3 regions of the Clostridium thermobutyricum genome follow, and region 3 is predicted to be linked to each of the others. Evidence: riboswitches for the same ligand, from Rfam matches in the RefSeq annotation. Region 3 holds a riboswitch; each other region holds the start of a gene.

Region 1 (7,584 bases), 410 kb from region 3:
AAAGAAATATAGTATTAGTTAAGTTTATGTATAGAAAAAATTAGAATTTAGAGAATTAAGAGAGAAGAAAAAGGATATAAAAGGGTGGATTTATGAATAATAATCGTGAAATTGTTGGAATGATATTAGCTGGAGGACAAGGAACAAGATTAGGAGTGTTAACAGAAAGATTAGCAAAACCGGCTGTTCCTTATGGAGGAAGATATAGATTAATAGATTTTCCTTTAAGTAATTGTGTAAATTCAGGAATAGATACAGTAGGAGTCGTAACACAATATAAACCAAAAGCTATATATAAGCATATAGGAAATGGAGAAGCGTGGGATTTAAAAAAAGTTGATGAAACTGGGATAAGCTTTTTACCACCATATACTGATGAAGATAAGGATAATTGCTATACTGGTACAGCTAATGCTATTTATCAAAATATAGAATATATAGATAAATATAATCCAAAATATGTTTTAATTCTTTCAGGAGATCACATTTATAAAATGGATTACACAGAAATGTTAGATCATCATAAAAAAATGAATGCTGATGCTACAATAGCAGTATTAGAAGTTCCAATGGAAGAAGCAAGTCGTTTTGGAATAATGAACACAAATGAAGATAGTACAATTTACTCATTTGAAGAAAAACCAAAAGAGCCAAAAAGTAATAAAGCTTCTATGGGAATTTATATTTTTTCATGGGATATATTAAAAGAATATTTAATTAAAGATGAAAGATTAAATAGTTCAAGTCATGATTTTGGAAAAGATGTAATTCCAGCAATGCTTAAAGATGATAGAAAAATGATTTCATTTTCATTTAAAGGATATTGGAGAGATGTTGGAACAGTAGAAAGTCTTTGGCAAGCAAATATGGATTTGCTTAATAATGAATGTGAGTTAAGTATAAATGATAAATGGAAAATTTCTTCTGCTAATGTACCTGATTATGATAAATGCCAAATAAGTAGAACAGCAATTATTAAAAATTGTATTTTAGGAGACAATTGCGAAATAGAAGGTTGCATTGATACAAGTGTTCTTTCTAAAGGAGTAAAAGTTGGTGAAGGATCTGTAATAGAGAATTCAGTTATACTTGAAAATACAATAATAGAGCCTCATGTTATAATAAGCAATGCTATTATAGGTGGAGACTCTATAATAAAAGAAGGTTCTGTAATAGTTGAAAGAGAAAGTATTACAGTAGTTGGTCCTAAAAGAATGGTAAGTCAGAATACTGAGCTTGAAAAAATAGAAATAGAAAAGATAAAGGATATAAAAAATAAAGAAATAGAAAATAAAATTTTAGTTTAATTAAGGAGATTAAATTAAAATTTAACCTATTTAAATATTAGAAATTTTTTATTATATTATAAATAATATAAATATAGGTATATTATAATTATATTTGAATTATTATCGATTAACATTTATAATTAAGTTAAAAATGAATAGATAAAAGGTTCTTAAATTTATTTAAGATTAAAAGGGAAAATGGTTAAACTCCATTACAGCCCCCGCTACTGTAATTGCAGACGAAACTCTAAATACCACTGAGAAATTTTCTTGGGAAGGTAGAGGATTAGGATGAAGCATAAGTCAGGAGACCTGCCTTTTATAAAACCATGCTTCGGAGGGAAGATTAGGAGAAACGGGATTTATTAAAATTAGATTTTAATAGAGTTTTCTTTTAGCACCCTTTTATAGGGTGCTTTTTTATTTTGAAATTTATAATAAAATTCTTAAAGAAATAATGGTTATACATAAATTTGTTTGAAATCTAAACATTAATAAACTAAGGAGATTAAGAATGAAAAAAGCTATTATTGTTGTAAGTTTTGGAACAAGCTATCAAGGTGCATTAAAAGATTCAATAGAAAAAATTGAAAATAGAATAGAAGAGGAATTTAAAGATTACGATTGTTTTAGAGCTTTTACATCTCATATGATTATAAGAAAGATGGATAAAGTTTATGGGATAAAAGTAATGACTCCAGAGGAAAGATTAGAAGAGCTTTACAATTTAGGATATGAAGAAGTTATAATGCAACCTCTTCACATAATTCCTGGAGAAGAATTTGATTATGTAAAAAATGTTGCTGAAAGCTATAAAAATAAATTTAAAAAAATAAAAGTTGGAAGACCAATATTTTATTATCAAGGAATTGAAGGTGTAGCTTTTGATTATACTCTTTTTATTCATTCAATAAAAGATATACTAGATAAAAATGAAAATATAGTAATGTTTGGACATGGAACTTCTCATCCAGCAAGTGCTACTTATAGTTGTCTTCAAGTTGTATTACAAGAAGAAGGATATGAGAATGTTTTTGTTGGAACTGTTGAAGGTCATCCAACTTTTGAAAGTGTAATAAAGAGATTAAAAAATAAAAATATAAAAGAAGTGCTTTTAGTTCCACTTATGGTTGTTTGTGGAGATCATGTTTTAAATGATATGGCTTCTGATGAAGAGGATTCATGGAAAAGCATATTAGAAAGTGAAGGAATAAAAGCAAATGTATTCTTAAAGGGCCTTGGAGAAATTGAAGCTTTTAGACAACTTTATGTAAATAGAATTTACGATATCATAAATGATACATATTTAGGAGTTGGTGAAACAAAGAAAGGATTAAAAAATGAAAACCTTAGTAGTGTCATCTAATTGTAGTGGAGGAGGAAAGACTACAGTAACTCTTGGATTAATGAAAGCTTTAAAAAATAGAGGGTATAAAGTACAAGGGTTTAAATCAGGACCAGATTATATAGATCCTGCATTTCACAGTAGAATAACAGGTGTAAAATCTAGAAATTTAGATCTTTTTCTTATGGGAGAAGAGGGGGTAAAAGAAGCTTTTAATAGAGGTGAAGGAGATTTTGCAATTGTAGAAGGAGTTATGGGTTTATATGATGGAAAAGGAATAAGTAGTGATTATTCAACATACAGTACATCAAAAACTTTAGATAATGCTCCAATTGTACTTGTTATTTCTCCTAAAGCTCAAAGTTTAACTCTTTGTGCTGAATTAAAAGGAATATTAGAGTTTAGAGATGCAAATATAAAAGGTGTAATTTTAAATAATATAAGTAAAAGTTATTATATCCTTTTGAAAAAAATAATAGAGGAAAATCTAAATATAAAAGTATTTGGATTTATAGAAAAGAAAGAAGAATTAAGTATTAAAAGTAGGCACTTAGGATTGATTCAAAGCTCTGAAATAGAAGATTTAGAAAAGAAAATAGAAATTTGTGCAAATTTAATAGAAGAAACTGTTGATTTAGATTTATTAATAGATAATTTTAAAGAAGTTAATTTAGAAAAAAATGAAAACTTTTTTAAAATAAGTGGAAAAAAGAGAATTGGAGTTGCTTTTGATAAAGCTTTTAGCTTTTATTATAGAGAAAATTTAGAGATTTTAGAATCATTAGGTGAGGTTATATATTTTAGTCCTATTAATGATAAGGAGATTCCTAAAGATTTAGATTTTCTTTATATAGGTGGTGGATATCCAGAAGTATTTAAAGAAGATCTTAGTAAAAATAAAACAATGTTAAGAAGTATAAAAGAAGCTTTAGAAGAGGGACTTCCTTGTTATGCAGAATGTGGTGGACTTATGTATCTTACTAGAGAAATTGAAGGTTTTGAAATGGTAGGATTTTTTGAAGGTAAGAGTTTTATGACTAATAGATTAAATAATTTTGGATATGCAGAAGTAGACTTTAATGGAATAAAAATAAATTGTCATGAATTTCATAAATCTAAAACAGAGTCAAAAGAAAAAAAGATTTATAATGTAAGTAAAATAGATTATAAAGGTGATTTAAAAACATGGGAATGTGGATATGAAAAGAAAAATACTTTAGCTGGATATCCACATATACATTTCTTTGGAAACAAAGAATTTTTAAAATATATACTAAGAGATAAAGAGGAATAAATATGAGTTATATAAAAAATCCAATGGAAATAGAAAATAGAAGTTTTGAAATAATTGGAGAAGAAATGGGAAGCCATAACTTTTCAGAAGAAGAACTTAAAATAATAAAGAGAGTTATACATACAACAGCAGATTTTGAATATAAAAATTTAATAGATATAAGCAAGACAGCAATAGAAAGTGCGAAAGAAGCTTTAAAAAATAACCCAACAATATATACAGATACAAATATGGCTCTTTCAGGAATAAATAAAAGAGCACTAGAAAAATTGAATGGAAAAGCAATTTGTTATGTAAATTTACCAGAAGTTCATGTTGAAGCAAAAGAAAAAGGAATAACACGTTCAATGGCAGCTGTCCATAAAGCTTGTGCTGATAATGTTGATATTTTTGTTTTTGGAAATGCTCCAACAGCTCTTTTTAAATTAAAAGAACTTATAGCTGAAGGAAAAGTAAATCCAAAGCTTATAGTAGCTGTTCCAGTAGGATTTGTAGGAGCAGCAGAAAGCAAGGAAGATTTAGATCAATTAAATATTCCATATATAAGAGTTAAAGGAAGAAAAGGTGGAAGCACAGTAGCTGCTGCTATAATAAATGCTTTAATGTATATGTGCGTAGAGAGATAAAATTATGCTTGATTTATATGTTCAAAGTGGTGGTAAAAAATTAAGATGTGGATTTACAACAGGTTCTTGTGCAGCAGCAGCTTCAAAGGCTGCAACTTATATGCTTTTTAATGATGAAGATTTAGAATATGTAGAAATTGATACTCCAAAAGGAATTAGATTAAATATAAAAATTAATTCTATTTATAGAGGAGAAGATTTTGTTCGTGTTTCTGTTATAAAAGATGGTGGAGATGACATTGATGTAACAGATGGAATAGAAATATTTTCTACAGTAAAAAAAATAGAAGATGGTTTCTTTTTAACTGGAGGAGAGGGAGTTGGATTTGTTACTCGTGATGGACTTTCAGTAAAAAAAGGAGAATATGCTATAAATCCTGTTCCAAGAAAAATGATAGAGAAGGAAGTTTTAGAGGTAATTGATAAAGATTATGGTGTTCATGTAACTATAAGTGTTCCAGAAGGAAAAGAAGTAGCTAATAAAACTTTTAATCCAAGACTTGGAATAGAAGGTGGAATTTCTATTTTAGGAACTACAGGAATAGTTGTTCCTATGTCAGAAGATGCAATAAAAGAATCTATTTTAATTGAAATAAAGCAAAAATCAAAAGTTGGAGAAAGAATAGTTTTAACTTTTGGAAACATAGGGGAAAGATGTGCAAAGGATTTAGGCTTTACAGAGGATGAAATAGTTATTATTTCTAATTACGTGGGATTTGCGCTTGAAAGTGCAGTTTCTCAAAAAGTATCAGAAATAATTTTAGTTGGGCATATAGGAAAGCTAAGTAAAGTAGCATATGGTTGTTTTAATACTCATAGTAGAGTTTCAGATGTAAGACTTGAAGTTATAGGTTTAGAGCTTTTTCTTTTAGGATATGATAAAGATTTTATAGAAAAAGTTATGAAAGAAAAAACAAGTGAAGGTGCAGTAAAACTTTTAGGGGAAGGTTACGAGCATTTATATAAGACTATTGGAGAGAAAATAGTAAATAGAATGAATATATATACTTACAATGAAGTGAAATGTAATGCTGTAATGTATAGTGGATATTCAGATTACAATATACTATATAACTCTTTAGAGGAGGAAAAAATATGATTTATATAGTTGGAATAGGTCCTGGACATAAAGATTATATGTTAAATAAAGCTATAAATATTTTAGAAAACTCTGATATAATAATAGGTTTTTCTAGAGCCATAGATTCAATTAATTTTATAGATGTAAAAAAAGAAAAAATAGATTCTTTAAAAGGAATATTAGAAAAATTAAAAAATTCTAATGAAAATATTTCTCTTGTGGCTTCAGGAGATCCAAATTTTTTTGGAATAGCAGAATATATAAAAAAGAATTTAGATAAAGAAATTTCTGTAATACCTGGTATAAGTTCTTTTCAGTATTTAACAAGTAAATTAAATAAATCTTGGAGCAATGCATATACAGGAAGTATGCATGCGAGAGAAGGATTTTTTTTAGAAAAAATAAAAGAAAATAATTTAAGTATATGGCTTTGTGATAAAAAAAATACTCCTGTAGAGTTATGTAGAATTTTAAATGAAGAAAATATAGAGTGTAAAGTTTTTATTGGAGAAAAACTTTCTTATGAAGATGAAAGAATAGTTTTCGGAAATCCAAAGGAATTTTTAAATGAAAGCTTTGGAGATTTGAGTATTCTAATAGTAGAAAGAGTTTAGGAGAAAAAGATGATTTTAATAAAAGATAGTGAATTTGTAAGAGGAGACTGTCCTATGACTAAAGAGGACATAAGAGCTCTTTCAATATGGAAAATGGATTTAAATGAAGATTCTAAAGTTTTAGATGTTGGAGCAGGAACAGGAAGTATAACAGTTCAAGCATCTAAAATAGCACATAAAGGAAAAGTATATTCAATAGAAAGAGATATTCCTGCAATAGAAACAACAAAAAAAAATCTAGAAAAGTTTAATTGTAAAAATGTTATTTTAGATGAAGGTAGCGCAGTTGAAATTTTAGATAAATATATAGAAGAAGGATTAATATTAGATTCTATATTTATTGGAGGTTCAGAAGGTGACCTTGAAAAGATAATAGAAAAGTCTGATAAACTTTTAAAAAATAATGGAGTAATAGTAATGAACTTCATAACTTTAAATAACTCATATATTGGAATAGAAAAAGTTAAGCAAATGGGTTATAAGTTTGATGTTTCATTAGTTAACATAAGCAAAAATAGAGGGCAAAGCTATATGATGATTTCTAATAATCCAATTTATATAGTTAAGTGCATAAAAGGAGAAAAATAATATGGCTAAATTATATGGAATAGGTGTAGGGCCTGGAGATACAGAACTTATTACAGTTAAAGGTGTGCGTGCAATTGAAGATAGTGATGTTATAGTAGCACCAACTGGAACAGAAGGTGGAGAAAGTATAGCATTAAATACTGTTAAGGAATATATAAAACCTGGAACAGAAGTAGTTATAAAGCATTTCCCAATGGGCGGAAAAGGAAAAGAAATAAAAGTAAAAGAAGCATATGATTTTATAGAAGAGAGATTAAGAGAAGGAAAAAATGTAAGTTTTTTAACAATTGGAGATCCATTTGTTTATAGTACATATATTCATCTTTTAAAAAATATGGAAGAAAAGAATTTTAAAGTTGAAACAGTACCAGGAATTACTTCTTTTTGTTCAGCAGCAAGTATAGTTGGACAAACAATAGTAGTTGGAGATAATAGATTAACAGTTATGCCAGCAACAAAGGTTCATGAAATAACGGATGAAAAATATGTAGTAATAATGAAAGTATATAAACGTGAAGAAGAAGTTTTAAATGCGTTAGAAGAAAAAGGATTTAAATATGTTTATGTAAGTAGAGCAGGTAGAGAAGGACAATTAATTTTAGAAGACAAAGAGGAAATATTAAAAGTTAGAGATTACATGTCATTAATATTAGCAAATAGAGAGTAGGTGGATTTTATGGTTTATTTTATAGGAGCAGGACCTGGAGATGTAGATTTAATTACAGTTAAAGGAAGAGAAATATTAAA
Region 2 (7,584 bases), 2.3 Mb from region 3:
CAGGAAAAAAAAGATGGATTGTTCTCTTTAGTGTTGTCATAGTAACTTTTATGAGTTGTGTTGATGCTAGCATAGTTAATGTTGCACTTCCAGTTATATCAGGAGATTTAAAAGTTCCTATGTCAGTAGTACAGTGGACAGTTACTACATATTTAATTGTTATTTCAGGTCTTATATTAACATTTGGTAGGTTGGGAGATATTATAGGTAAAGCAAGAGTTTTTAGAGTAGGTATAATAATTTTTACATTAGGTTCTTTACTTTGTGGTCTTTCAAGAAATATTGAATTCTTAATAATTTCAAGAGCTATTCAAGGCCTTGGAGCAGCTTGTACTATGGCTAATAGTCAAGGTATAATTACAGCTACTTTTGGAATAGAAGAAAGAGGTAAAGCTCTTGGAATTTCAGGATTAGTAGTTGCACTTGGAACTATGATTGGTCCAGCACTTGGAGGAATAATATCAGAATTAAAGTGGGAATATATTTTCCTTATAAATATTCCAATAGGTATATTTGCAATTGGATTAGCATTTAAGGTGCTTCCTACAGTTAAAGTTGCTAAAGAAAATAGACCTAAAATTGATTTTATAGGAACAATATTATTTATGATAACAATTATTTCATTAGTTTTAGCAATAACAGAAGGAAGTATATATGGATATACAAATAAATACATACTTATATCATTTGCAATTGCAATAATAGCATTTATAGTATTTATGATTACTCAAATAAAATTAACATCACCAATATTAAATCTTGAAATATTTAAAAATCATAGATTTTCAAAGGGTATAATTACTTCTTTCTTAGTATTTACTGCTACTAGTAGTTATACAATTTTATTACCTTTCTATTATGAATCAGTAAGAGGTATTTCTCCTGGATATAGTGGACTTTTAATGATGGTATTCCCAATTGCATTATCAATCTTTGCACCTTTAAGTGGAAGTCTTTCAGATAAGATGAGAAGAGAGATTTTACCTTTTATAGGACTTATAGTATGTGGAATCGGATTTTTATTAATTAGTACAATAAAACCAGAGACAAATATAGTTTTAATAGCTGTTTACTTATTTATAATGGGGGCAGGAAATGGTCTTTTCCAAGCACCTATGAATGCAGTAGTAATGTCATCAGTTAAAAGAAATCAACTTGGTATTGCAGGAAGCATGAATGGTCTTGTTAGAAACCTTGGAATGATTTGTGGAATAACTTTTGGTACTTCATTACTTTATGGGTTAATGAGTAAAAAATTAGGATATACAGTTAGAGGATTTGTAAGAGGACAAGGAAAAGTATTTGTAAGCTCAATGGATACAGTTTTATTAATAGGAACAATTATATGTTTTGTAGGAGTTTTAATTACACTAAGTATAATTCTTAAAATAAACAAAGAAAGAAAGATGGCTAAACTTGAAGAAGTTAAATAGTAATATAGAAATTAAAGAGCTTATAAATAGTAGTCAAATAGCTATAATTTACTTTACGGGAAAGACTTGCATAGCATGTGATGTAATAAAGCAAAAAGTTGAACTTTTAGTTAAAGATTTCCAAAAGATAAAGTGTGGAGAAATTAGCGGGGAAGAGCACTTAGATATAGCAGCAGAGTATGGAGTTTTTAGTCTACCATTATTAATTCTTTATGTGGATAAAAAGGAAACTTTAAGACTTGGAAGAAATCTTAGCATGCTAGATTTAGAAAGAGATATCGAAAGATATTATAAATTAATATACAATTAATAAAAAGGAGATATATTCTTTTAGAATATATCTCCTTTTTATTTTCAAAAATTAAAATTGAAGTTATATTATAATTTTATAAGTTGTAGATAATGGGATTTATAAAATCAATAAAATGCTTTATAAGGTTATTATTGACAAAATAATGAATAAATAATAAACTATTAACGATTAGCTCATAAATGGTGTATTTTACTTAATAGGGAATAAGGTTAAAATCCTTAACTACCCCAGTAACCGTAAGGATGACGAAATCTCAAAATGTCACTGCATATAATGTGGGAAGGCGAGATAGAGGATGAATCTAAGTCGGGATACCTGCCTTTATGTGAGTACTATAGCCTTCTGAGGGTTGGGCTAAGTAGTACGTATAAATTCTAAAGAATGTATGTATTTATAAGTACTAATCTTTTACCCTAAACTGTATAAAGGGGAGAAATAATAATGAAAAAATTTAAAAGACTACTTGCTGTAATTAGCATTATGATTTTATCTTTAGTAGTTTTAGCTGGATGCGGGGATAAAACAGTTACTATGAAAGATAGAGCAGGAGAGGAGTTTACAGCACCTAAAAAAATTGAGAGAATAATATCTACTGCACCATCAAATACTGAAATATTGGTTGGACTTGGGCTTGGAGATAAAATTGTTGCAATTGATAAATATTCAGCAGATATAAAAGGATTAAATAAAGAAGTTGAAAAAATAGATTTTAGAAATCCTAATGCTGAGGCAATAATAGGTTTAAAGCCTGATATAGTAATTGCTTCTACACATAATAAAGAGGGAGAAGAAGATCCTTTTAAATTAATAAAAGAAGCAGGAATACCAGTAGTTTATGTACCAACTAGTGGAGGTTTTGATGGAATTTATGAAGATATAAACTTTTTAGCGAAACTAACTGGAACTGAAGCAAAAGGTACTGAAATAATTGATGAAATGAAAAAAGAAGTTTCAGAAATTGAAGAAATTGCTAAAAATATAAAAGATAAAAAGACAGTATATTTTGAAATAGGATCATCACCTAATTTATTTAGTTTTGGGAATAACACATTTTTAAATTCAATGATTGAAATTGTTGGAGCTAAAAATATTTTTGCTGATCAAAAAGAATGGATAAGTCCTTCACCTGAATCAGTAATAAAAGCTAATCCAGATGTTATATTGACTAATGAAACATATTTAGAAAATCCTATAAAATCTATTGAAGATAGAGCAGGTTTTAATACTATAAAAGCTGTTAAAGATAAAGCTGTATATGAAATAAATTTAAATGCATCATCACGTCCAAGTCAATATTCAATAATTGCATTAAAGGAAATAGCAAAAGCTATATATCCAAAAGAATATGAAAATATTAAATAATAAAAGAAAATATACATGGCTATGGATACCTATAGTTATATTGATTTTATGTATTGGAACTTCCATTGGAAGTTCCAATATTAATATAAAGGATATTATTAATATAATTATAAATAAGGTATTTAATGTTCCATTACCAAACAATATAAATCCACAGGACGTGGCAATAATTTGGGTAATTAGATTACCAAGAGTTTTATTAGCATTTATTGTAGGAGGAATACTTTCGGTAAGTGGAGCTATTACGCAATCTATCCTAAAAAATCCTTTAGCATCACCTTATACAATAGGTGTTTCGGCAGGAGCTTCTTTAGGAGTTGGAGTATATATAATATTAGGAATTAGTATTCCATTTATAAGTTCATTTTCATTACCTATAATAGGATTTTTATGTGGAGTTATTACTATATTTACTGTAATAATATTTTCTAATAAAGTTGATAGAGGATTTTCAAATAATACTGTAGTTTTGGCAGGAATGGTTTTATCTCTTTTTGCAAGTGCATTATTAACAACTTTAACTGCTTTATTTAGTGAAGATTTAAAATCTATAGCAATGTGGCAAATGGGTTCTTTTTCAATGAAAGGATGGTCATATGTAATTGCTAGTATACCATTTTGCATTATAGGATTATTAGTAGCTTTAAAGTATACAAGAGAAATGGATATTTTAAGTTTTGGAGAAGAACAGGCAATGACTACAGGTGTGGAAGTTCAAAAAGTAAAAAAATATCTTTTAATAGCTGTAGCAATACTTTCAGGAAGTGCTGTGGCTTTAAGTGGTGTAATTGGATTTGTAGACTTAATAATTCCTCATGTAGCAAGAAAAGTTTTTGGTTCAGAGCATAAAATAGTTATCCCAATGAGTTTTATTATTGGTGGAATTTTTATGGTTCTTACAGATATACCTTCAAGAACTGTAATATCACCATCAGAACTTCCTATAGGTGCAATAACTGCAGTTATTGGAGCACCATTTTTTGCATATATTTATTTTAGTAAGAGAAAAAGGAGATAGAAATGTTAGAAATTAAAAATTTATCAAGTGGATATAATGGGATAGACGTAGTACATAATATCTCCTTTAATATTGAAGAAGGAAATAGTATAGCTTTAATAGGTCCTAATGGATGTGGAAAATCAACTATATTAAAAGCAATAGGAAATATAATTGATTATAAAGGTGAAATAAAAATAAATAATAAAGATTTAAAAAGTTTAAAGCGAAAAGATTTAGCTAAAAAGATAGCTTTAATGAGTCAAACTTCAAATATATTTTTTGATTATACAATATATCAAACAGTAGCATTAGGAAGATATCCATATATGGAAGGTATGTTTAAAAGCTTATCAAGTAAAGATAATGAAATAATATCAAAAGCAATTGAAAATGTTGGGTTATATAAAGAAAAGGATAGACTTATAGGTGAATTATCAGGAGGGCAACTTCAAAGAGTTTATTTAGCAAGAGTTTTTGCACAGGAGCCAGATATAATACTTTTAGATGAGCCGACAAATCATTTAGATTTAAAATGTCAAATAGAAATATTATCATACATAAAAAGATGGACTAAAGAAAATAAAAAAACTGTTATAGGAGTTTTACATGATTTAAATTTGGTTCAAATGTTTAGTGAAAGAGCAATTTTAATAAATGATGGGAAAATAATAAAAAACGATAAAGTGGAAAAAGTTTTAAAAAGTAATGAAATAAAAGAAGTTTATGGGCTTGATATAAGGCAATATATGATAGATGCTTTAAAGGCATGGGAATAAAATTTTTTAATTAAGAAATAGTAGTATCTCAAAATTAAAATGAGGGCTACTATTTTTTATTTAAATAAAATATTTAAATTTAATATCCAGTCTAATAAGGCGAAAATTACAAAAAAGTAATTTTACTTTTATTAGATTGTAAGTTAAAGAAATTAAAATTTTAATCATAGAGAATTTATGGGGGAATTTAAAATGAAGAGTTATGATGAAATTGCTTTAAAAGAACTTATAAAACATAAGAAAAGAACAGTATTTACTCTTTTAGGAATAATTCTTGGATTAGCAATGTTAATTTTTTTAGGAGAGGTAAATAATTTAAATAAACAATATGAATTACAGGCAAATAAATATGATACTGGAGATAAACATTCTAAATTTTTAAATATTAATGGAGAACAAGCAAGTAAATTATTAAATAATAGTTTAATAGAAAAAGTTGGATTTACTTATACGCATAGAGAAGTAACTAGATATGAAAATAGTGAAGGATATTCAGAAATAACAGAAGAAATATTTTATGCAGATAAAAACTATCTAGAAAAAATATTAATGAATGATTCCTATGAGATAGAAGGAAGAATTCCTTTATCAGATGATGAAATTATTATAGGAAATAAGAAAACTATAAATAAAAAAATTGGAGATAAAATAAATGTATTAGGAAAAGATAGAGTAGTTGTAGGTTTTATAACAAATATATTGGATATTGGGGCATCTGATAGAAAGATTTTAGGAATAAAAGATGTTAGTCAAATGAAAAGTGTTAATGCCCATATAAAACTTATAAATGAAAAGAATATTGTTAAATCCATAAAAGAAATAGGCAAGGATATAGGAGTTACTGAGTTCTTGAATTGGAATGAAGTATCTGAGGTACCTAGAGATAAACCATTAATAGACTTAAATATAAATAGAATACTTTTATTAGGTGAAAAGATAACATTAGGAAGAGATATATATTATCCAGATAAATCAACTGCGATACTTCAAGGAATATTAATATTAGCTTTAATATTTTTTACGTATATATCTATAAACGCATCAGTAAAAGAAAAGAAAAAAGCTTATTTTATGCTTAAATGTATAGGAGCTAGTAATGGACAAATAAGAAGGTTAATTTTAAAGGAGAGTTTAATTGTATCAGTAATGTCAATAATCCCCGGAATTATTTTAGGGGAGATTATTTTCTTAGGAATTAGAGAAAGACTTTTAGAAATTATAAATGAATATGGAATAGATATTAGAAGTACAATAAATTTTAAAATAATACTAATTGCGGTAATAATATCATTAATAGTTTGCATTATATCAAGTTTAATTCCAATGATATGGGTAAGTAAATTATCACCAATAGAAGGAATTAAAGATGAAAATTTAAAAGGAAGAAAAAAGAAAATTAAATCTAGTTTTATAAGAAAGATTTTTGGATATGAAGCAGAGTTAGCATATAAGAATTTAAAGAGTGATAAAGTTAATTTAATAGGATTAACTTTGGCTATGGTAATTTCATTAACAATATTTAATGTATTTACAAGTTATTATACTTTTAAGTTGAAAGAAGTTAAACAAGATTTAGGAGTTATGACAAGAGATTTAGATATATATAATTTCGTAAATGAAGATGAAAGACAAAGAAAAATAGAAGATGTTTTAGAGAAATATAAAGATTTTGGCAATTATTCTACAAGAACAAGTTATACGCCAGTAGTTAGGATAGAAGGAATAGATAAGGAGGTATTAAAAGATAGTCAAAATTATATATATTTTGATAAAGATGAAAAAGTAATAATATCAAGACAATATGGGTGTATTTTCACAATAAATGATAAATTTTTTAATGATCTAATGCCTTATATTGATGGAAAAAATATTAATTTAGAAGAATTAAAAAAAAATGGAGCAATACTTTTTTCAAATAAAGAAAAGGGAGCTATTTATCCTCCTAAAGAAAGAAATGACATAAGAGTTCTTATGAATTATGAAATAATGGAATATGAAAATTATGAGAGTGAATTAGGAAAGGTAAATAAACCTATTATTCCTAAGAATGCAAAAACAGATGTCCTAGATTTGAACTTAATGGGAACTATTTATTTAGAGACTTTTTTTGGAAGTAGGGAGAATTGGGAAGGAAATTATATAGGAATTATAATTTCAGATAGTTTATCGCAAAATTTGAAATCAAAACAAGGTAAAAAATATGCTTTTGAATTTAACAATAAAAAATTAAGAGATGAATATATGCCTAAATTAGAAAAAGATTTAGAAGAAGTGATAAAAGAAGATGATTATAAAAGTACAGTTTTTAATTCAGTTGAATATTTAGAAGAGGAAACTGCAAAAATGCGATCTATAGCTTTAGTTATATATACTATACTTATTTTGATTATATCTATGAGTATAGTAAGCTTAATAAATATAAGAGACATAATTTTAAATAACAGAAAAAAAGAATTTGGAATTATGTTTGCTGTTGGAATGGACAAAGTTATGCTTAGAAAAAGTTTAATTTATGAAGGGTTAATCCAATGTTTAATAGCTTTAATAATAGGAAATGGAATTACATTGGGGATTTTTAAAGTTATACAAAACTTTGAAAAGAAATTCAGTTTTTCTTATGGAGTAATGATTCTAGGAACATTAATTATAATAATAGTTTCAATTCTAAATACTTTAAATAGTATAAGAAGATTAGGTTTA
Region 3 (7,584 bases):
AGATACTTGGAGAAAGCTATTAAATTTATAAATAATGTTAATAAAAAATATAGGAAAAAATGAATTTATAAGATTATTTATTAAAAATAAAATTAACAAATTTCATAGATGATAATTAAAAATATTTTAAAAGATGTAGTTTTTAACTGCATCTTTTTTATTTTTTTAATATGTAAATAAGGATTATTTTTAGAAAAAATAGTTAATTTTATGAAAAAACAATGTGAAAAATTTTACAAAATAATTAAAAATATGTTACAATAATGAACATAAAGTAAGAGAAGAGTGAAAAATGTAGAATTTGTTATTAACTTTTAGATAAAAGATAGGAGAAAATAATATGAAAAGATTAAAAATTTTAATTTGTATTGGATGTGTTTTAAGTTTTAATGCTACTTCTGTTTTTGCTACTGGATTAAATGTAAATAATACTACTTCAAATAAAATTGAATTATCACAAAGTATTGATGATAGAAATGATGAAAATTCTAATAAAGAAGATTCTAAGGCTGAAGAATCAAATGAATTTAAAAAGATTGAAGGAAATGTTTCACAAAATGAATTAGATGATGAAAGTTTAAAAATATCTTTAGATGACTTTTTAAATAATAAAGATAAATATTCAAATGGGCCTCAATTATATTCATCAAATGAACAAAAAACAGTTAAAGTAAATAATTCACTTAATATAATAGAAACTAATTTTAATTGGAATGGAGAACTTGATTTAACTAATAAACCTAAGAAATTAGTAATGCATCATATTGAAGCATCAAGACCAGGAAGTACTATTCCAGTTACTGATATACACAATTGGCATTTAAGTAATGGGTGGACAGGCATAGGATATCATTTTTATGTAACTAAAGATGGTAAAGTTTATAGAGGAAGACCTGAAAATGCAGTAGGAGCTCATGCAAAAGGAGTTAATGCAGAGAGTATTGGAATTGCAGTAGAAGGTAAATATGATGTAGAAAATATGCCTGAGGCACAAAAGAAAAGTGTAATAAACTTAGGAAAATATTTAACTGAAAAATATAATATAAATACAATTTTAAAACATAAGGATGTTAATCCAACTGATTGCCCAGGTAAAAATTATCCTTTTGAGTATATAAAAAATGAAATATTAAAACCAGTAGAAAAACCAGTTGAGCCTCAACCAACACCACCAGTAGAAGAGCAAAATACTAGACCAATAGTTGAAAGTGATTTAAAAGTTAAATATCAAGCACATGGACAAGATTATGCTTGGCAAAATCCAGTTTATGATGGTAAATTAGCTGGAACTACAGGTGAATGGAGAAGAATGGAAGGAATAAAAATAAACTTAGAAAATGCACCACAAGATTTAGGAATTACTTATAGAACACATTCTGCATATGACAATGGATGGAGAAGCTGGAAATCTGGTGGAGAGCTTTCAGGAACAACTGGAGAAGGAAGAAGAATGGAAGCTATCCAAATAAAATTAACAGGAAAAATGGCTAAAAATTATAATATTAAATATAGAGTTCATGTTGCAGATTATGGATGGATGCCATGGGTTAAAAATGGAGAAACAGCAGGAACTATGGGACAAGCTAGAAGAATAGAAGGAATAGAAATAAAAGTTGAATCTAGTAATGCTATTGGAGTTGAATATACTGGACATGGACAAGATTATGCTTGGCAAAAATCTAAGAGAGATGGACAATTAGCAGGAACAACTGGTCAATGGAGAAGATTAGAAGGAATAAAAATAAATTTAAAAAATGCACCAGCTGGAATGGAAATTAGATATTCAACACATTCTGCATATGATAATGGATGGAGAGCATGGAAAAAGAATGGAGAGCTTTCAGGAACAACTGGAGAAGGAAGAAGAATGGAAGCAATAAAGATTGAACTTACTGGACCAGGTTCAGAATTATATGATATAGAGTATAGAGCACATGGAGCAGATTATGGATGGCAACCTTGGGTTAAAAATGGAGCTATGGCAGGAACTATGGGTAAAGGATTAAGAATGGAAGGATTAGAAGTTAGAATAGTTAAAAAATAATATAATTAAAAAGGTGAGATTATCAAATTAAAAATCTCATCTTTTTATACCTATAAATAATTTTATTAATAGTACCTTTAAAATAAATAGTAAAATAAAATTATGATATAAAAAATTTAAATACCCAGTTTGTTGACACTATTTATTTTAAATGTTAGGCTTTAAATGATGAAAATTGAACTAATTTAGGTTTTATAAGGATTTTTATTAAATTTTCTTATAAATTAAAAGGGAAGTTTGGGTGTAAATCCCTCGCGGTCCCGCCGCTGTAATAGATGAGTTTTTCTATATTATGCCACTGTCTTAAAGATGGGAAGGTTTAGAAAATACTATGACTCTTAAGCCAGAAGACCTGCCTAAATTTTTTAAACACATTATCACTACGGAGTATAGGGAGGTGTAATTAAGAAGCTTTAATTTAATAGATTAAGGCATTTTTAGTGAACTCTTTAACTAGTGTATAGTTAAGAGTTTTTTTATTTTATTAAATTTATTTTAAAGAGTTTAAAGGAGTTTTATAATGAAAAACAAATCGATTAAGATTGTATCTTTAGTTGTTATTTTAATTTGTATTATTGGAGTTTTTGTAGCATGTAAAGATAAAAAAGAGGTAAATAATACAACACAAACAGAAACAGTTGCTAAGGAAAAAGGATATCCTGTAACAATTGATACTTATAGTTATGAGGGAAAAGTTATAAAAGAAACTTTTGATAAAGCACCTTCAAGAGTTATAACAACAAATCAAACTGCAACTGAACTTTTATTAAAACTTGGATTAGGAGATAAAATTGTTGGAACTGCTTATCTTGATAATCCAATATTACCTAGTTTAAAAGATGAATATTCAAAGCTTAAAGTTCTTTCTGCTAAATATCCAACAAAGGAACAAGCTTTAGGAGTAAATCCAGATTTTATTTTTGGATGGAGCACAGCTTTTGCACCAAAAGCTTTAGGAAGTATAGAATCATGGAATGAACGTGGAGTAAATTGTTATGTTCAAAGAGATACTGCTAAGGCAGCTAGTCCATACACTGTGAATAATTTCTTTATTGATGTTGAAAATTTAGGAAAAATATTCAATATTCAAAAAGAAACTACTAACTATGTAAATGAATTAAAAGCTGATTTAAAAGCTATTAAAGATAAAACTGATACATTAAAGAAAAAGAAAAAAGTTTTAATTCTTGAAGCACCTGAAAATGGAATGTATAGAGCATATGCTACAACAGATTTAGTTGGAGATATGGTAGCTTTAGCTGGTGGAGTTGATCTTATTAGTAAACCTGGAAGCATAAGTGCAGAAGATATTGTTAAATATAATCCAGATGCAATTATTCTTATTCATTATGGAAAAGGTGAAACTGATTCAGATAATTCATTAAAAAATGTATTTTTAGATAATAAAGCTCTTCAATCAGTTACTGCTGTAAAAGATAAAGATATAATTTTAGCTGGACTTACAGAAACTTGGGGTGGAGGAGTAAGAACAGTTCCTACAATTCAACGTTTTGCTAAAGAATTATATCCTAATTTATATAAATAAAAGGTGATATCATGATATTAAAAGATTTAAAAGGAAAAATAATATTTATTATACTTATAGGTATTCTTATATTAGTCTCTTTATTTTCAATGTCTATGGGTTCTGTAAAAATATCTTTTCGTGATATTTATGAAATACTCGGAAATAAATTATTTAATTTAAGTTTATCACCTCACATTCAGCAGTCTACTGTAGATATAATATGGCAAATAAGATTTCCAAGAGTTATTTTAGGAGCAGTTGTTGGAATAGGACTTGCTCTTTGTGGAGTTGTTATGCAAGCTACTGTGCAAAATCCATTAGCAGATCCTTATATTTTAGGAATATCTTCCGGAGGAACTTTAGGGGCAACTTTCTCTGTTTTAGTTTTTTCAGTTTATTTTTCCTCAAGTAGTATAAGTCTTTCAATATCTGTAGCAGCCTTTATTGGGGCATTACTTTCTTCAATAGTTGTATTTAAAATATCAACTATTGGAGGAAGAATGACTCCTGTAAAACTTGTTTTATCAGGAGTTGTAGTTAACTTTATTTGTACTGCTTTTTCAAGTCTTATGATATATATGTCTAATGATAATGGGGCAGTTAGAAGTATTTCAGATTGGACTATGGGAAGTTTAGCAGGAGCAACACTTAAAAATATAACTCTTCCTTTAATAAGTGTAATTTTAATTGGAGGATTTTTCTTAACTCAATCAAGAATATTAAATATAATGCTTTTAGGAGATGAATCAGCTATAACTCTTGGAGTTGACTTAAATAAATATAGAAAAATTTATCTTTTATTAACTGCTTTTTTAACAGGAATAATGGTAGCAGCTTGTGGAATAATTGGATTTGTTGGACTTGTTATACCTCACATTACTAGAAGTCTTGTTGGAACAAATCATAAGATAAATACTCCTTGTGCAATGCTTATAGGTGGAATTTTCTTAATGCTTTCTGATATTATTGCAAGAAGTCTATTAACTTCTATGGAACTTCCTATAGGAATAATAACATCAATTATAGGAGCACCATTTTTTATGTATATATTAATTAAAAAATCCTATTCTTTTGGAGGTGCATAAAATATGAAGATAGAAGCAATTGACGTATCTATTGAGTTAAATAAAAAACTTATAGTATCTAATGCAAATTTAAAATTAGAAAAAGGAAAATTTGTTGGAATAATTGGACCAAATGGAAGTGGAAAATCTACATTACTTAAAGGGATATATAGAACTAATAAAATAAAGTCAGGAAAAGTTTTAATTAATGGAAAAAATTTAAATGATATTTCTATTAAAGAATTCTCTAAAATTGTTGGAGTACTTGGTCAATTTAATAATGTAGCTTTTGATATTCCTGTATTACAAATGGTTTTAATGGGAAGAAATCCACATAAAGGGCTTCTTGAAAGTGATTCTAAAAAAGATTTAGATATAGCTTTAAAAGCTTTAGAAAAAGTAGGAATGTTAGATGCAAAGAATAAAAGTTTTTTTAATCTTTCAGGAGGAGAAAAACAAAGAGTATTATTAGCTAGAGTTTTAGCTCAGGAAGTTGATATTTTAATTTTAGATGAGCCAACAAATCATTTAGATATTCAATATCAAATTCAAATATTAAATATAGTAAAAGAATTAAAAGGAAGTGTTATAGTTGCACTTCATGATTTAAATTTAGCAGCAATGTACTGTGATTATATTTATGTTATGAATAAAGGAAATATTATAAAAGAAGGAACTCCAAAAGAAGTATTAACAAAAGAGTTTATAAAGGAAGTTTATAAAGTTGATTGTAAAGTTTATGAAGAGGAAGAATCTTTATATATAAGATTTAAAAAATAAAAAAAGCTTAATCTAGAAATTGTCTAGATTAAGCTTTTATAATATATAAATTAAAATATATATAATTTTAGTTTATATATTTTTTATTTAGTAAATAATACTTAAACTTGATTATATAATTAAGTTTAATCTATTGATAGAAAGTATTTTAAATATAATATTTTTTAACAAATTAATATGAGAACTTATAATAAATAATTGTATAGTAGATATCAATTTTGGATATTAGTTAAATGTAGAATAAAGTATTTTTAGTTTTTTAATTTACAAGTATATATTTGTAAAAAATATATATGAAAATTTTTATTTGTTAATATATAATACATAATTATGACTTAAAATAAAGTGTAAAAAAGAAAGTTTTAGAGGAGGAATTCTTTTGAAAAGGGATTTAGTTAGTGTTGTAGTTCCTATGTATTTTGAAGAATTAGTTGCTCAAGAATGTTATAACAGATTAAAAAGTGTTATGGACAATATTGAAAACATTGATTATGAGCTTATATTTATAAATGATGGAAGTACAGATAAGACTTTAGATATACTAAAGGAAATTGCAAGCAAAGATATAAAAGTAAAAGTTATAAATTTTGCAAGAAATTTTGGACATCAATCAGCTGTAACTGCTGGATTATTTAATTGTTCAGGAGATGCAGTAGTTATTATTGATGCGGATTTACAAGACCCACCAGAGCTTATTCCTAAAATGTTAGAAAAATGGAAGGAAGGCTTTGATGTTGTTTATGGAAAAAGAGGTAAAAGAAAAGGTGAAAGTAAATTTAAACTTATAACAGCTAAATATTTTTATCGTTTCTTAGGAAAAATGTCTGATGTAAAAATTCCAAAAGATACAGGAGATTTTAGACTTATTGATAAGTCAGTTGTAGAAGCATTTAGACAAATGCCAGAGCATAACAGATTTATAAGAGGAATGATTAGTTGGATAGGATTTAATCAAACTTATATAGAATATACACGTGATGAAAGATTTGCAGGAGAAACAAAATATCCTTTATCTAAGATGATTAAGTTTGCAAGTGATGGAATCATAGCTTTCTCTTCAAAACCATTAAAGCTTATGACTGGATTTGGAATATTTGCAATAGTAATTGCATTCTTAATATTTATATATGCAATAATAAGTAAAATTTTCTTCCATACTAGTTTAGGTTGGACATCATTAATGTGTGTCATGGTATTCTTTGGAGGAGTTCAACTTATATCACTAGGAATTATAGGAGAATATATTGGCAGAATATATGATGAGAGCAAGAGAAGACCTCTTTATTTAATAAAAGACAAGATAAATTTTGAAAAAATAAATGAAAAAGAATAGTAGTATTTATATAAATTAAAATAAGGGAGGTGCTTTTTTGAAAATAAATTAAAATGGTTATATAAGACTATATTTATTTTATTTTTAAATTATAAAATGAAAAATAATAAGCTTAAATTAGATGGGATACTATTAACTATATTTAATATAGTATTTATAATTTCAATTATATTTGTATCTTCTATTGTAGTTTTAAAGCCACATTACAGAGAATTAAGTGGGCAATTTACAAATGGTGGTTTTCCAACTTGGGCTATTACAGTAGGTATTATATTAGAATTATTTGTATTTCTTATAATAGCATTTATAACTAAGAAAATTGATAAACGATATTTAAAGATAATGTCCATAATTAATATTATTATATTTTTTATATTGTTAGTTGTATTTGGATTTGGTTTAACAGTAAAACCACAATGGGATTTTGGAACTGTTTATTATACTGCAATGGATAAAGTAAAACATGGAGGAAGATATTTACCAGCATATTATTATGATTGGTATCCAAATAATATTTTTATAACTATGATTTTATATTGGATATATAAAGTCTTTTATATATTTAAGATAAGTTTTTTATATGGTTCTATAGCAGTAAATATAATTCTTATATTAATTAGTGTAATTGCTACATATTTTTTAATAAAAAATATATATGGATTAAGAACAGCAACAGTATCAAGTTTCTTTTTTCTAATTTTAACACCTCTTTATGCATATGCACCAATATTTTATACTGACACTTTTACAATGTTATGTTTGCCAATAGTATATCTTTTATATAGAAAATATTTAAAAGAAAATAAGTGGATATATCTAATTTTAATGGGAATAG

What was found. Region 3 has a riboswitch for cobalamin ahead of HMPREF1092_RS01795 (ABC transporter substrate-binding protein). Riboswitches for the same ligand answer to the same signal wherever they lie in the genome.
Region 1: linked by a shared signal. The riboswitch ahead of HMPREF1092_RS03630 (sirohydrochlorin cobaltochelatase) and the one ahead of HMPREF1092_RS01795 (ABC transporter substrate-binding protein) in region 3 are both predicted to bind cobalamin.
Region 2: linked by a shared signal. The riboswitch ahead of HMPREF1092_RS12655 (ABC transporter substrate-binding protein) and the one ahead of HMPREF1092_RS01795 (ABC transporter substrate-binding protein) in region 3 are both predicted to bind cobalamin.

What each region holds. Positions count from the first base shown of each region.
Region 1 is NZ_KB850956.1:819,541-827,124, forward strand. Features, by position in the region: gene HMPREF1092_RS03625 (glucose-1-phosphate adenylyltransferase) at 93-1,307, shown strand; cobalamin riboswitch at 1,437-1,623, shown strand; gene HMPREF1092_RS03630 (sirohydrochlorin cobaltochelatase) at 1,804-2,655, shown strand; gene HMPREF1092_RS03635 (cobyrinic acid a,c-diamide synthase CobB) at 2,630-3,928, shown strand; gene HMPREF1092_RS03640 (precorrin-8X methylmutase) at 3,931-4,554, shown strand; gene cbiD (cobalt-precorrin-5B (C(1))-methyltransferase CbiD) at 4,559-5,653, shown strand; gene cbiE (precorrin-6y C5,15-methyltransferase (decarboxylating) subunit CbiE) at 5,650-6,249, shown strand; gene cbiT (precorrin-6Y C5,15-methyltransferase (decarboxylating) subunit CbiT) at 6,259-6,837, shown strand; gene HMPREF1092_RS03660 (cobalt-factor II C(20)-methyltransferase) at 6,839-7,504, shown strand; gene cobM (precorrin-4 C(11)-methyltransferase) at 7,514-7,584, shown strand, end outside.
Region 2 is NZ_KB850956.1:2,694,131-2,701,714, reverse strand. Features, by position in the region: gene HMPREF1092_RS12665 (MFS transporter) at 1-1,433, shown strand, start outside; gene HMPREF1092_RS12660 (thioredoxin family protein) at 1,417-1,743, shown strand; cobalamin riboswitch at 1,911-2,083, shown strand; gene HMPREF1092_RS12655 (ABC transporter substrate-binding protein) at 2,188-3,108, shown strand; gene HMPREF1092_RS12650 (FecCD family ABC transporter permease) at 3,092-4,126, shown strand; gene HMPREF1092_RS12645 (ABC transporter ATP-binding protein) at 4,129-4,884, shown strand; gene HMPREF1092_RS12640 (FtsX-like permease family protein) at 5,077-7,584, shown strand, end outside.
Region 3 is NZ_KB850956.1:410,213-417,796, forward strand. Features, by position in the region: gene HMPREF1092_RS17050 (N-acetylmuramoyl-L-alanine amidase) at 1-31, shown strand, start outside; gene HMPREF1092_RS16380 (N-acetylmuramoyl-L-alanine amidase) at 341-2,044, shown strand; cobalamin riboswitch at 2,215-2,418, shown strand; gene HMPREF1092_RS01795 (ABC transporter substrate-binding protein) at 2,565-3,590, shown strand; gene HMPREF1092_RS01800 (FecCD family ABC transporter permease) at 3,602-4,657, shown strand; gene HMPREF1092_RS01805 (ABC transporter ATP-binding protein) at 4,661-5,416, shown strand; gene HMPREF1092_RS01810 (glycosyltransferase family 2 protein) at 5,796-6,749, shown strand; gene HMPREF1092_RS01815 (glycosyltransferase family 39 protein) at 6,846-7,584, shown strand, end outside.